DNA from 3 places in the Mesorhizobium sp. genome. Region 3 is predicted to be linked to each of the others. Evidence: predicted binding sites of a transcription regulator. Region 3 holds the regulator's gene; each other region holds the start of a gene.
The links. The regulator LexA, encoded in region 3, represses DNA repair genes until DNA is damaged. The targets are predictions, from matches to a motif close to TGTTCNNNNTGTGTTCNG.
Positions count from the first base shown of each region.

Region 1: uvrA (excinuclease ABC subunit UvrA) is a predicted target of LexA. The motif match lies at 1,725-1,742, and genes of this name have one in related genera.
Region 2: recA (recombinase RecA) is a predicted target of LexA. The motif match lies at 1,679-1,696, and genes of this name have one in related genera.

Region 1 is NZ_OZ245860.1:808,830-813,462, forward strand. Features, by position in the region: gene uvrA (excinuclease ABC subunit UvrA) at 1-1,576, opposite strand, end outside; gene ACO07C_RS03885 (hypothetical protein) at 2,291-2,524, opposite strand; gene ACO07C_RS03890 (ATP-dependent Clp protease proteolytic subunit) at 2,691-3,296, opposite strand; gene ACO07C_RS03895 (SRPBCC family protein) at 3,321-3,815, opposite strand; gene ACO07C_RS03900 (ArsR/SmtB family transcription factor) at 3,812-4,126, opposite strand; gene ACO07C_RS03905 (single-stranded DNA-binding protein) at 4,353-4,633, shown strand, end outside.
Region 2 is NZ_OZ245860.1:1,328,530-1,333,162, forward strand. Features, by position in the region: gene alaS (alanine--tRNA ligase) at 1-192, opposite strand, end outside; gene recA (recombinase RecA) at 459-1,556, opposite strand; gene ACO07C_RS06580 (carbohydrate kinase family protein) at 1,864-2,808, shown strand; gene ACO07C_RS06585 (pseudouridine-5'-phosphate glycosidase) at 2,885-3,802, shown strand; gene ACO07C_RS06590 (TfoX/Sxy family protein) at 3,815-4,138, opposite strand; gene ACO07C_RS06595 (GFA family protein) at 4,228-4,633, shown strand, end outside.
Region 3 is NZ_OZ245860.1:995,464-1,000,096, reverse strand. Features, by position in the region: gene ACO07C_RS04840 (ComEC/Rec2 family competence protein) at 1-2,332, shown strand, start outside; gene lexA (transcriptional repressor LexA) at 2,326-3,051, opposite strand; gene ACO07C_RS04830 (GntR family transcriptional regulator) at 3,531-4,304, opposite strand; gene ACO07C_RS04825 (ABC transporter substrate-binding protein) at 4,458-4,633, shown strand, end outside.

The DNA.
Region 1 (4,633 bases), 190 kb from region 3:
CAGAGCCGATCTGCGACGCCAGGCGAATGCGCTGGCTTTCGCCACCCGAGAGCGTGCCGGAATTGCGCGACAAGGTCAGGTAGTCGAGCCCGACATCGTTGAGGAAGCGCAGCCGCTCGCGAATCTCCTTGAGCACGCGCACCGCGATCTCGTTCTGCTTGTCGTTGAGAGCGCCGGGCAGGTCGGTGAACCACTGGTCGGCCTTGCGGATCGACAACTCGGTGACCTCGCCAATGTGCTTGCCTGCGATTTTCACGGCCAGCGACTCGGGCTTCAGCCGGTAGCCCTTGCAGACAGGGCAGGGCGTGGCCGACATGAAGCGCTCGATCTCCTCGCGCATCCATGCGGATTCGGTCTCCTTCCAGCGCCTCTCCAGATTGGGAATGACGCCCTCGAAGGTCTTTGTCGTCTTGTAGGAGCGCAAGCCGTCATCATACTGGAAAGTGACTTCACGCTCGCCGGTGCCACGCAGGATGGCCTCCTGGGCCTCAGCGGTCAGGTCCTTGAACTTGTCGCCGAGCTTGAAGCCATAGGCCTTGCCAAGCGCTTCCAGCGTTTGAGAATAATAGGGCGAGGTCGACTTTGCCCAAGGGCTGACGGCGCCATCGCGCAGCGAGACATTTTCGTCGGGAACGATCAGGCTGGCGTCGATGGCTCGCTGGCTGCCGAGACCATCGCAGGTCGGGCAGGCGCCGAACGGATTGTTGAAAGAGAAAAGCCGCGGCTCGATTTCCGGAATGGTGAAGCCGGATACCGGACAAGCGAACTTTTCCGAGAACAAGATGCGCTCATGCGTCTCGTTCTTGGACTTGTTGACCGAGTCCGCGCCGGTCTGGCTGGCATCGAGCGGCTTGTCGGCGAACTCGGCCACGGCCAGCCCTTCGGCCAGCTTCAGCGCGGTTTCGATGGAATCGGCAAGTCGCGTCGCCAGGTCTCCGCGCACGACAATGCGGTCGACGACGACGTCGATGTCATGCTTGTATTTCTTGTCCAGCGCCGGCACGTCGGCGATCTCGTAGAATACGCCATCGACCTTGACGCGCTGAAATCCCTTCTTCTGAAGCTCCAGCAGTTCCTTGCGGTATTCGCCTTTGCGGCCGCGCACCATCGGCGCCAGGATGAACAGGCGGGTGCCTTCTTCGACGGCCAGCACGCGGTCGACCATCTGGCTGACTGTCTGGCTCTCGATCGGCAAGCCGGTGGCCGGCGAATAGGGCACGCCGACACGCGCGAAAAGGAGGCGCATATAGTCGTAGATCTCGGTGACGGTGCCGACCGTCGATCGCGGGTTCTTCGAGGTGGTCTTCTGCTCGATGGAGATGGCGGGAGAAAGGCCGTCGATCTGGTCGACGTCCGGCTTCTGCATCATTTCGAGGAATTGCCGCGCATAGGCCGAAAGGCTTTCGACATAGCGCCGCTGACCTTCGGCATAAATGGTGTCAAAGGCGAGCGATGACTTGCCGGATCCCGACAGGCCAGTCATGACGATAAGGCTGTCACGCGGCAGGTCGAGATCGACGTTCTTCAGATTGTGTTCGCGCGCCCCGCGAATGGAAAGATATTTATGGTCGGCCATCGCCGGTCGCCGCCTCAAATTTTGAATTCGTGGGATTGGCGGGTTTTCCCGACCATCCCCTATGTAGGTATTATTGCCGCAACGTCGAGGGACACCGCGGTTCTCGACGAATTCGTTTAACCGTCTTTCCTGCGAAGGGGCAAGCGGAAAGAACAAAGGCCGAACACGCTCCTGACAAAAGCGGCTTGTCAAACGGCCTCTCTAAGCGTCTCAACGATCACATTTTTCATAACCGGCTATTGAAAGGTTGACGTCCCCGCGTCAGGGGAGCAGACTCCGAACGTCAACGAAGCCGGCCGTCTTTCGATGGCCTCGCCGCCCAGGGGGCGGCCTGCGAGACGCCGCAGGCATCCGCGATTTGCGCTTCGAACGACAAATGTCGAAACGGACAGAGGAGCGGAGCCATGACGCCACCGGATAGTCCCCATGGGTTCCAGGTATCACTGGAACCGCGGCAGGCATAAGTGTCAGGGCTTCAGCGTTTGCGCCGCCCGACAAACCGTGACCTGCCGGTCCCCACGAAAATCAAAGACTGCTAGTCGGGTCGTCGGCTGAACGCCGCGAAGCATCCGAAGTGAAAGTCGGAAGGACTCCCTCCGACAAATTGGATTCGATATCCAATAGGCCCCGACCGTTTGCGGAAGCAGCGGCGGGGTCGTTTGTTTGAAGCTTGCTTTGTTTGATGCGGGAGATCGAAGCGCCGCAGGCTTTGGCCTACCGGTTGGAAGGCTTGATTCCGCCGGCGCCGACATCCACGGTGATGCTGCCGGAGATCCTGACATCCGTGTTGCCGATCCTGAACTGGCCGTTCCCACTGCCGGGGAGCGCGTCGTCGGGTTCAGGCTGAGGTGCGGGTTTGGCGATACGATAGTCGCCGGTCACACCGGGCAGGGCGCCGTTCTGAGCCGGCGCCTGACCGTCTTCGGCATATGCCGCGCCGCAAGCCATGGTTGCGGTTACGGCGATGCCAACGATCAGTCGGTTCAACCCAATGTGTGACGTTTTTCCGAGCATCGGCGAACTATAGTGCCGTGACCGGAGCGAAACCAGAGCGGCGTCGGCAAAAAAGGCAGCCAGCTGATCGACTTCTGCTCAGCTCGCGAGCTCTCGGTCGTCATGCCGCCTGTTTGCGCGTGTCAAAAACATGGTCGACGATACCCCATTCCCTGGCCTCGCGAGCGGTCATGAAATGGTCGCGGTCCAGCGTGCGTTCGACCTCTTCATAGGTGCGCCCGCAATGCCGGGCGTAGAGCTCGGTCATGTGGCGCTTTGTCCGCCCAATGCGCTCGGCATGACGCTGGATGTCGGAGGCCTGGCCCTGGAAGCCGCCCAACGGCTGGTGCAGCAGGATGGTGGCGTTGGGCAGTGAGATGCGGCGCCCTGGTGTACCGGCCATGAGCAGGAATGAACCCATCGACGCGGCAAATCCCATGCACACCGTCGACACCGGGCAGCTGATGTATTGCATCGTGTCGTAGATGGCGAAGCCGCTGGTCACCACGCCGCCAGGCGAGTTGATGTAGAGCGATATCTCCTTGTCGGGATTGTCCGATTCGAGTGAAAGCAGCTGGGCGCAGACCAGCGCCGACATGTCGTCGTTGACCTCTCCGTTGATGAAGATGATGCGCTCGCGCAGAAGCCTCGAGAAAATGTCGAAGGCGCGTTCGCCGCGGCTCGACTGCTCGATCACCATCGGCACCAGACTGGCGACACCACTCATGGCCTTCATCTCCATTGTCCTTGTTCAAGCCGCGCGCAGCATCGGCGGATGGGTGTTCGCGGCGATAGGCTTCCTGGAATTGCCCAACCCCAGCGAAAGCCGGCAGTTGGCGCCGGCCATGGCAACAGCCGGCATCGCCTTGCGGCCAAACCCGTCATGGACAATGCGCAGATGCGTCCCGCCGGTAACGGTGCGCGCGAGTGTGAACGTAACGGTGCTGTCGAGTGCGTCCTGGCGCGTGGCATCGCGGTGCCGCTCCCGCCAGGAATAACGCAACAGCCGCCCGGGCTCGGCGTCGAGGATTTCGCATTCTATCGTTGCCTCTGGCCCGGCGAAGGAAAACCGGCTGCCGGCCTGGGGCCTGATGTCGTTCGGCATCATCCAGGCTGCGAGCAGTTCTGGCACGGTCAGCGCCCGCCACACCTTTTCCGGCGGCTCGGGAAGGTCGTACTCGAACTCGATCGCATCCTGGGCGTTCTTGTCCTGGCTTTCGGCGATCATTGATTTCGTGTCCCTCATTGATCCATGTCCTTTAAAACCGTCTTCAGCTTTTCGATCCGCTCCGGCCAGAAGGCGCGGTAGCGATCGATCCAGGAGAGCAGGGGAGCGAGCCCCCGCGGGTCGGCGCGGTAATAGGCGTTGCGGCCGGCTCGCCGCTCGATCACGAGGCCGGCGCCTCTTAGCACAGCCAGATGCTGGGACACGGCCGGCTGCGACACCGTCAGCCCGTTGCGCAGCTCGGACACGCTCATCTCGTTTGTGGCGAGACGCTCGAATACGGCACGGCGTGTGGGGTCCGCCAGGGCCCGGAAAATCTCAGCTTCGATCATGATGAAAGCATAAGTGTATACTTATCGATTTGGCAAGCGCTCTTTTCGAACCCATATGAGTTTGCCAGGCACTGCCGCCATTCCTTGACAATAAGCGGCTATGCATATAGGAACGAAAAGAGAACAAAAACCTTGTGGGAAAAGGCAGCCACGGCAGGCGAGGATTGTCCGCAGCCTGTAAGGTACGCCAACAAAAATGTGTTTCGGATGAGCGCGGAGAAGTATCATGGCGGGTAGCGTCAACAAGGTCATTCTGGTGGGCAATCTCGGCGCGGACCCCGAGATCCGGCGCCTGAACTCGGGCGAACCGGTGGTCAACATCCGCATTGCGACGTCCGAAAGCTGGCGCGACAAGAATTCCGGCGAGCGCAAGGAAAAGACCGAGTGGCACAACGTCGTCATCTTCAACGACCAACTCGCCAAGGTGGCCGAGCAGTACTTGAAGAAGGGCATGAAGGTGTATGTCGAGGGCCAGTTGCAGACACGCAAATGGCAGGACCAGACCGG
Region 2 (4,633 bases), 330 kb from region 3:
CGCGGTCGAGGCGCGCGAATAGGGTCGCTTTTCAAGACCGGTGAAAACGTTCTTGAACTGCACCATGCCGGCATTGGTGAACATCAATGTCGGATCGTTGCGCGGCACCAGCGGGCTCGACGCGATGATCTCGTGACCCTCCTTGCGGAAGTAGTCGAGAAATGTCGACCGGATCTCGTTCACGCCACTCATGAATGCTGCCTTTTCCAGAGGACCGCCGGCAGAACCAGCGGAATTGGGCTTTGCGTTTCTAGAAGATAGACTTGGCCTTTTAGCGGTCACACCGCACCCTGTCCAGAAACACGGAATTGGTCCAAATGGCGGCCTTGGCCGGCCAGCAAATTGGCCCGGTCCGGGGCCCAAATGCAAACCGCCGGCACGAGGCCGGCGGTTGAAAACGCATCGATACGCAAACTCAAACTGGGATATGCGAACTCATCGCGGCAGACACCGCCTGACTACATGGCTCCGGCTTCATCCTCGAAACCGTCGTCGCCACCTTCGGAACCGCCATTCTCGAGGAACTTCTCGGCGATCAGACCGGCGTTCTGCCTGAGTGCCAGTTCGATCTCGCGGGCGGTGTCGGGATTGTCGCGCAGGAAGAGTTTCGCATTCTCGCGGCCCTGGCCAAGGCGCTGCGAATTGTAGGAGAACCAGGCGCCCGACTTCTCGACCACGCCGGCCTTGACGCCGAGGTCGACCAGTTCGCCAGTCTTGGAGACGCCTTCGCCATACATGATATCGAACTCGACCACCTTGAAGGGCGGGGCCAGCTTGTTCTTGACCACCTTGACGCGGGTCTGGTTGCCGACGACCTCATCGCGATCCTTGACCGAGCCGATACGGCGGATGTCCAAGCGCACCGAAGCATAGAATTTCAGCGCGTTGCCGCCCGTTGTGGTTTCGGGCGAGCCGAACATGACACCGATCTTCATGCGGATCTGGTTGATGAAGATGACCATGGTGTTGGAACGCGAGATCGAGGCGGTCAGCTTGCGCAGCGCCTGGCTCATCAGGCGGGCCTGCAAGCCCGGCAGCGAATCGCCCATCTCGCCTTCGATTTCGGCGCGCGGCGTCAAAGCCGCGACCGAATCGACCACCAGCACATCGATGGCACCGGAACGCACCAGCGTGTCGCAGATCTCCAGCGCCTGCTCACCGGTATCGGGCTGCGATATCAGCAGGTTCTCGAGATCGACGCCGAGCTTGCGAGCGTAGACCGGATCGAGCGCATGCTCGGCATCGACGAAGGCACAGATGCCACCCTTTTTCTGGGCTTCGGCAACCGTATGCAGCGCCATTGTCGTCTTGCCCGAGCTTTCCGGCCCATAGATTTCGATGATGCGACCGCGCGGCAGGCCGCCGACGCCAAGCGCGATGTCGAGGCCAAGCGAGCCGGTCGGTACTGTCTCGATCTCGACGACCTGCTCATTCGCGCCGAGCCGCATGATCGAGCCCTTGCCGAAAGCCCGCTCGATTTGCGACAGCGCCGCATCCAGAGCCTTTGATTTGTCCACCGCTTTGTCCTCTACAAGCCGCAAAGTATTCTGAGCCATGATACATCACCCCTTGGTCGTCAATGAAGGCCGGACAATCCGTTATCCCTGTTGATTTGTACCTTTTTTGTTCTCATTTGGCAAGAGCCCTAAGCTACTGAAGATAAATAGCTATCCAAATCTGTTCCATTTTTGTTTCCCAGCCCTGGCCCAAGGTTGCCCGGCACTACCGCGACTGGCCCAATCCGCGTTCTTCCGAATCGCGCCTTCGGTTGCGAGGTCGCGCCGGGCGATCTAGAACGCGTCGGGCAGTTCGACATGGATTGATGTCCGAGCCGCACACAAACAGAAGGGTCACATGGCCAGCATGGTGAAGTCCCCGAGAATCCTCGCGATAGGCGGCGCCCACATCGACCGGCGCGGTCAGGTTTCGGGTGACTATGTGCCCGCCGCGTCAAATCCAGGCACAATGCGCGAGGATGTCGGCGGCGGGGTCTTCAATGCCTTGCGCAGCACCGTGCGCCGCGGCGTATCGGCGTCGCTGCTATCCGTTCGTGGCGGCGATGCCGCCGCCGACACGGTATCGGCCGCCATCGACAGGGCGGGCATTTCCGATCTGTCCGCGGTGTTCCTCGACAGGACAACGCCGAGCTACACGGCGCTGCTGGACCGGGACGGCGAGCTGATCGTCGGCTTTGCCGATATGGCGCTTTATGATCTGGCGTTTCCCAAGCAAATACGGCGCGCCAAGGTGCGGGCGGCGATCGATGCCGCCGATGCCGTCTTCTGTGACGCAAACCTGCCCTCTGCCGCGCTCGAGCGGCTTGTGTCGCTCGCCAACGGCACGCCGATCTTCGCGATTGCGATCTCTCCGGCCAAGATCGTGCGGCTGCATCCGGTGCTCGACAGGCTGGCCATGGTGTTCATGAACCGCCGCGAGGCCCTGGCATTGGCCGGCGTCGACACCGGGACAACAGAGCGAGGCATTCTCGACGGCCTGCGGCGTGCCGGACTCAAAAGCGGCGTGGTGACGGCGGGCGGCAATCCCATGCTCGCTTTCGACCAGGACGGCGCCTTCTCGATCCTGCCGCCGCCACCAAGAAGGGTTACGGATGTGACCGGCGCCGGCGATGCCCTGGCGGGCACGACGGTCGCGGCCTTGTTGCATGGCATGGCGTTGCGCGCCGCGTTGCGCGAAGGCATCGCTGCGGCGACACTCGCCATAGAAAGCGCCAGTGCCGTTCCGGATTTCAGCGCTGCCACCTTTGCCGCAGCCCTGGCTCTTGTGCCCAACGCGCAGGAAGTGGCATGAGACCGGCAAATTCACAGTGCCGAGATGTCGCTTGCCTGTCCTGATGGACGCATAGCGCTCCGGATTGGAGATACACATGACCCCAGAGACCGCCCGCCCCTTCATCGACATTCACGAGCCTGTGGCAAAGGCGCTGGCCGCTGGCCGGCCGGTTGTGGCGCTGGAAAGCACCATCATCACCCACGGCATGCCCTACCCCGACAATGGCGCCATGGCGGCCGATGTCGAAAAGATCATTAGCGATGGCGGCGCCGTGCCGGCGACGATCGCCGTCGTTGCCGGTCGCATCAAGATCGGCCTTTCGGACGGCGAGCGCGAATCGCTGGCCATGACCGGCGACGCCATGAAACTGTCGCGTGCCGACCTTGGCTTTGCGGTCGCGCAAGGGCGCACCGGCGGCACGACGGTCGCCGCCACGATGATCGCGGCGCATATGGTCGGGATAAAAGTGTTCGCCACTGGCGGCATCGGCGGCGTGCACAAGGGCGCCGAGAAGAGCTTCGACATATCCGCCGATCTCGACGAACTGGCGCGCACGCCGGTCATCGTCGTGTCGGCTGGCGCCAAGGCTATCCTCGACATCGAAAAGACGTTGGAAGTGCTGGAAACGCGTGGCGTTCCGGTGGTCGGCCACGGCTGCGAGACAATGCCGGCCTTCTGGTCGAGGCAGTCGCCCTTCCGCGCACCGCTGACCCTGCATACCCCGGAGGACATCGCGCATTTCTACAGGACGCGACAGGCGCTCGGGATTGGCGGCGGCATGCTGATCGCCAATCCGGTTCCGGAGAACCACGAGATCCCCGCCGGCGAGATGGCTGGCTATATCGAGGCGGCGCAAAAGGCCGCCTTGGCGCAGAACGTCACCGGCAAGGCGGTGACACCGTTCCTGCTGTCGAAAATCCTCGAACTGACCGGCGGACGGAGCCTGAAGACCAACATCGCGCTGGTCGAGAACAACGCACGGCTGGCGGCGAAGATCGCCAAGGCTCTGTAGTCTCAAAGACACTTATTTCCCGGCGCGCCGTCCGGCCTCATAGGCCCGGCGCGCCCAAACCGCCATCTCGTCGGGATCGTCAAAGGCGCTGTCGGGAATGCTCCAGTAGGGCATGGAGACCTGCTTGCCATGGCGGGATCCGGTATAGGTCCATTGCGTACAGCCGGCGGCTTCGAAGTCGCCAGCGCTCTGCCCGTCCGCCTTCAGCATCAACTCACCGCGCAGCACGATGGCAACGATCACGCCGTCCGAGTAGATGCCCTTGCCGCCGAAGAGTTTGCGAATGCTGACCGGGCCGAGGCTCTGGAAAAGTTCTTCTATGCGTTCATTGTCCATACGGCGATCATGTCACCGGGTTTGAGCCTTGTCATCGCCGCAACCAAAACGATGCTGACAAGTTCACTCCCATTCGTCGGAGTTTTGCCATGCCGCTTCTGCTCAAGGGTTCATGCCGGTGCAATGCCGTGCGCTTCGAGGTGGAAAGCCACACGCCGGCACCTTTCATGCTGTGCTACTGCTCGATCTGCCGCAAACAGCAGGGCGGCGGTGGCTTTGCAATCAATCTGGGCGCCGACAGCGAGACATTGAACATCCGGGGAAAAAGAAACATCGGCGTCTATCGCGCGAAGATCGAGGACGACGAGCATCCGCATTGCGATGTCTCGTCTGGCGAGCGGAACTTCTGCCGAAAATGCGGATCGGCGCTGTGGCTCTACGACCCGACCTGGACGGAGCTTGTGCATCCGTTCGCCTCGGCAATCGACAACGATCTTCCCATCCCGCCGAGCCGGGTGCATCTGATGCTGAAATACAAGGCGAGCTGGGTCGAAC
Region 3 (4,633 bases):
CGATGACAATCATCCGCCTCCCGCAATGCCAACGCGAAATCCGGTGCCGGGGACCGGTGCCGTCGCACGTCTGCATCGGCAAATTGGCCGCCTTTCGCTGCCGGTTTTGCGCGATAGCGTGGTTTCGGCAACCAATCTGGAGCTTGATCGCGGCGTAGGCTTTCTCCTGGTTCCTGTGTTCCTGGCATTGGGCGTGATCGGGTACTTCTCATTGGCGGAGGAACCCGGTTTTTCGAAAATAGTCGCCGTTGCGCTCCTCGCTGCATCATGCGCACTCTTCTCGCGGTCGCACCGCAAAACCCATCTGTGTTTCATGGTGGGGCTGCTGTGCGCGCTGGGCGTATTGGCTGCCAAGGTCGAAACATGGCGCGCCGGGACGCGAATCCTCGGCTCCGAAATCTCGACGCGGCTGACCGGCCGCATCGTCTCGCTGGATCTGATGCCGAATGGCCGTGTCCGCCTGACGATTGATGTCCTCTCGACGGCAAGGCCAACGCTGCGCTATGCGCCCGAACGGGTCCGCCTGTCGGCGCGAAAAATACCCCCCGACATGACCGCCGGTTCCCAGATCGCCGGCTATGTGCGGCTGTTGCCACCCACTGGTCCGGTACGGCCGGACAGTTATGATTTTTCCTTTGACAGCTATTTCGCCGGCATTGGCGCCAGCGGCTTCTTCCTTAGCAATCCGACCGTTGTTCCTTCCGACGGCATGCCGCTCGAGGCCCGTGTTTCGTCATCGATCGAAAATGCGCGCGAAACCATCGCCGACCATATCCGTGCCAGCATCGGCGGGGCGGAAGGCGAGATCGCGGCGGCGCTTATCGTCGGTGTTCGCGCCGGGATTCCCGAAGAGATCAACGAGACGATGCGGCGTACCGGGATCTATCACGTCATCTCTATTTCGGGACTGCACATGGCGCTGGTCGCCGGTACGATCATGCTGCTGCTGCGTGGCTCATTCGCGCTGTTTCCGGATTTCTCCTCGCGTCGCCCGGTGAAGAAATATGCCGCGGCGGCCGCGCTTGTCTCGATTGCCGCCTATCTTGTGATTTCCGGCGTCGTGGTTGCGGCCGAGCGAAGCTTCATCATGCTTTCGGTCATGCTTGTCGCCGTGCTGTTCGATCGGGCGGCACTGACCATACGCAATCTGGCGATCTCCGCTATTGCCGTTATCGCCATCTCGCCGCATGAGGTGGTCGGCCCAAGCTTCCAGATGTCCTTTGCCGCGACCGCCGCCCTGGTCGGTGCGTATGCCGGCTGGTCCGACTACCGCTCGCGCAAGGCCAGCACGCCGCCGCCGCGACGGTCACTGCCCGTCTTCCTCACGCGAAAACTGCTGCTGGCTACCGGCGGCCTTGCCATGACGTCCATCATCGCCGGCAGCGCAACGGCACTCTTCGCGATCTGGCATTTCCAGCGCGTGTCACCACTGAGCCTGTTCGCCAATCTGGCCATCATGCCGATTGTATCGGCGATCGTCATGCCCTTTGCCGTCTTCAGCGCGCTGGCAATGCCGTTCGGCGCCGATGGGCCGTTTCTCTATGTCATGGGCAAGGGACTAACGGCCATGATCGCGCTGTCGGCGTGGTTCTCCGAGCGTTCGCCGATCGACGCCGTCGGGCTGATTTCGCTACAGTCGGTCCTGCTTGTTACGATCGCCCTTGTCATCGCAACCATGGCGACAACCTGGCTGCGGCTGGTGTCGCTGCCGTTCGCGCTTGCTGGCCTGCTGACGATTTCCGATACGCCCGCACCGGATGTGTTGATTTCGGAAGATGCACGCCTAGTGGCGTTGCCGATCGGCGGCGGCGAACTCGCCGTCAGCCGGGCACGCCCCAATGAATTCACGGTCGACAATTGGAAACGTGCGCTGAAGTCCGAGACCATTATCAAGCCGGAGACCCTCGGCTCAAGCGATCAACAATTCGACATCGCCGATGCCGCCGAACTGCCACCGGGAGCGCCTTTCTATTGCGGTGACGACCTGTGCGTTGCCCGACACCCATCCGGCGCGATCGTTGCGTATGCCGAGGATCGCAAGAAAGCGTGGAAAGCCTGCCGTTTTGCCGATCTGATCGTCGTCAACGACGCGAGGGCCTACGACCCATGCCACAATCCCATCGTTCTCGTCGTCACCAAACGACAGCTCGCTCGCACTGGAAGCGCCGCTGTCTTCTTCGACCCCCAATCAGCCGTTTCACGACCGACAATAAGCTTCGCGATCGACAGACCGTACCGGCCTTGGCACCAGCAAAGAAAATTCTCACGCGAGGCAAGGGGGCTACCGCCCTACGTCAAGCCCGACAAACCCGTTGCCGTGCCGGCTCAATAACGGCGGATCAGCCCGACAAGCTTACCTTGCACCTTTACGCGGTCTGGTCCGAAGATGCGCGTTTCGTAAGCCGGATTGGCGGCCTCGAGAGCGATGGAGGCACCCTTGCGGCGAAAACGCTTCAGCGTCGCTTCTTCCTCATCGACCAACGCCACGACGATCTCGCCGGGGCTGGCGGTGTCGGCGTTTCGGATGATGACCGTGTCGCCGTCGAAGATCCCGGCCTCGATCATCGAGTCGCCCTTGACCTCGAGCGCATAGTGATCGCCGCCCGTGATCATGTCCGGCGGCACCGAGATGGAATGGGTCTGGTGCTGGATGGCATCGATCGGCACACCCGCGGCAATGCGGCCCATCACCGGGATGGAAATCGCCGAGACGGCGTCGTCGTCATTGCCGGCAGCGGGTTGGCGCGAGGGGGCAGCCGGCTTGATCTGCCGACCCAAGCTGCCCTGGATGACGCTCGGCGAAAACTTGCGGGCAGCGTTGAGGCCAGGTGCGATGGAATCGGGAAGACGCAGCACTTCCAGCGCGCGCGCCCTGTTGGGCAGGCGGCGAATGAAGCCACGCTCCTCAAGGGCCGTGATCAGCCTATGAATTCCGGACTTGGAAGCGAGGTCGAGCGCCTCCTTCATTTCGTCGAACGAGGGTGGAATGCCGCTTTCCTTCAGCCTTTCATGGATGAACATCAGCAGTTCATGTTGCTTGCGCGTCAGCATGGCGGCCCCCAGGGGTTTCGAAGATGGATCTGAAACCGGAATCAGAAAAACAAACCCAGAACAAACACTATCTGTTCCATTTGTGTTCCGCAACCGTTTAAAGTTTAGTGAATATGTTCAGACTGCGGAAACCATATGCTTCTCGCCCATGCAGGCGCGGCTACGTACGCGTAGTTCAAGATCCGAAGTTACCGGATTGAATCCATAACATTTTTTCATCTTCCCAGACGATTGCGAAGGTTTGGCAAGCTTGGCTGTCTTGCATGTTAAACCGTGCGCAATCCGGATGGATGCGGGACTTTGTCTTGCCTATCCGTGAACGAAACGAAACCAAAACGCCAACCTGATGGTTGACGGCGGCGTGTTCGCGTCAAGCTGGCGGGATTTCTCTCGCTTGTGCCTGGGAGCAACCGGCTGGCCAGCCGGTCCCGGGGCGGAAGCGATCCGGTCTGGCGTTGGACTATGCGGCGGTGTTGATATCATCCACCGACCGCTTTCGAGCTGCCGGCGCGCGCTGTGTATTTGTTCGCCGCGCTGTCCTCGCTGTGGACATAGACATGCAGCGTGTAGCCGATATGGGCGGTCATCAGCGCCTTTGCCCGCTCGACGTCGCGATCAAGCGCCGCCTCCATGATTGCAGTGTGGTGTTCGATCGCAATCGCTTCGCGCAGCGCGTCCATGGCCTTTTCGTAGCCATCCTTGAGGCCGGCGGCGGCCCGCAATGTCGGCGCCAGTCCGAGAAAGCGATGATGCCGGCGTAGTTGATCCGCGATGGTCGAGCGGAACCGCAACAGCCAACTCGATGTAGCGGCGCTGAGAAGTGCCGCGTGGAAGGCCTCATGGTTCTCGTCCCATATGTCGACCGCCGCGTCCGAGGGATCGTCGACGGCGGTCTTGCAGCGCGATAGCCGGTAATGTGCGGTAACCACGGCGTCTTCCCACATGCTGCCGCCTTTCTCGATCGATTCCAGGAACAGGGGAATCTCAACAACCATTCTTGCGCGTGCCAGGTCCTCAAGCTCGGCCCGAGACACGGGAGCGACGGCAAAGCCGCGATTGCTGATGGCTGTGACCAGGCGTTCGGCCTCCAGGCGGGACAGCGCTTCGCGCAGTGGCGTCCAGCCGACACCATAGATGCCGCGCAGCGCGCTCAGCTTGAGCGGTGCGCCAGGCATAAGGCGGGTGGTGAGTATGTCTCGCCGCAGCAGTTGATAGGCCGCCTCCGTTTTCGTGGAGTTCTTCTGGTCCTGCATCGCGATCCGTCCGCTATCTGAGTTCTAGAAATTATATATGATGCGAATGCATGGCAAGAATTATATATAATGTTTGACATGGCTGGAGCGACTGACCATGATCGCCGCGGTTGCCGTCCTTTAAGCGGCGCTAATCAAATCTGGGAGGAAATGATGTTGAAGTCGAAATCCGCTTGGCTGTCGGGATTGATCACGGCCGGCGCGCTCGCAGTCAGCCTCGGCGCTGCTGTCGCCGATCCGATCAAGATCGGCATTGCCAATTTCGGCGAGCATCCGCAGCTGAACGCAGCCATTGCCGGTTTCAAGAAGGCGCTTGCCGCGGACGGTTT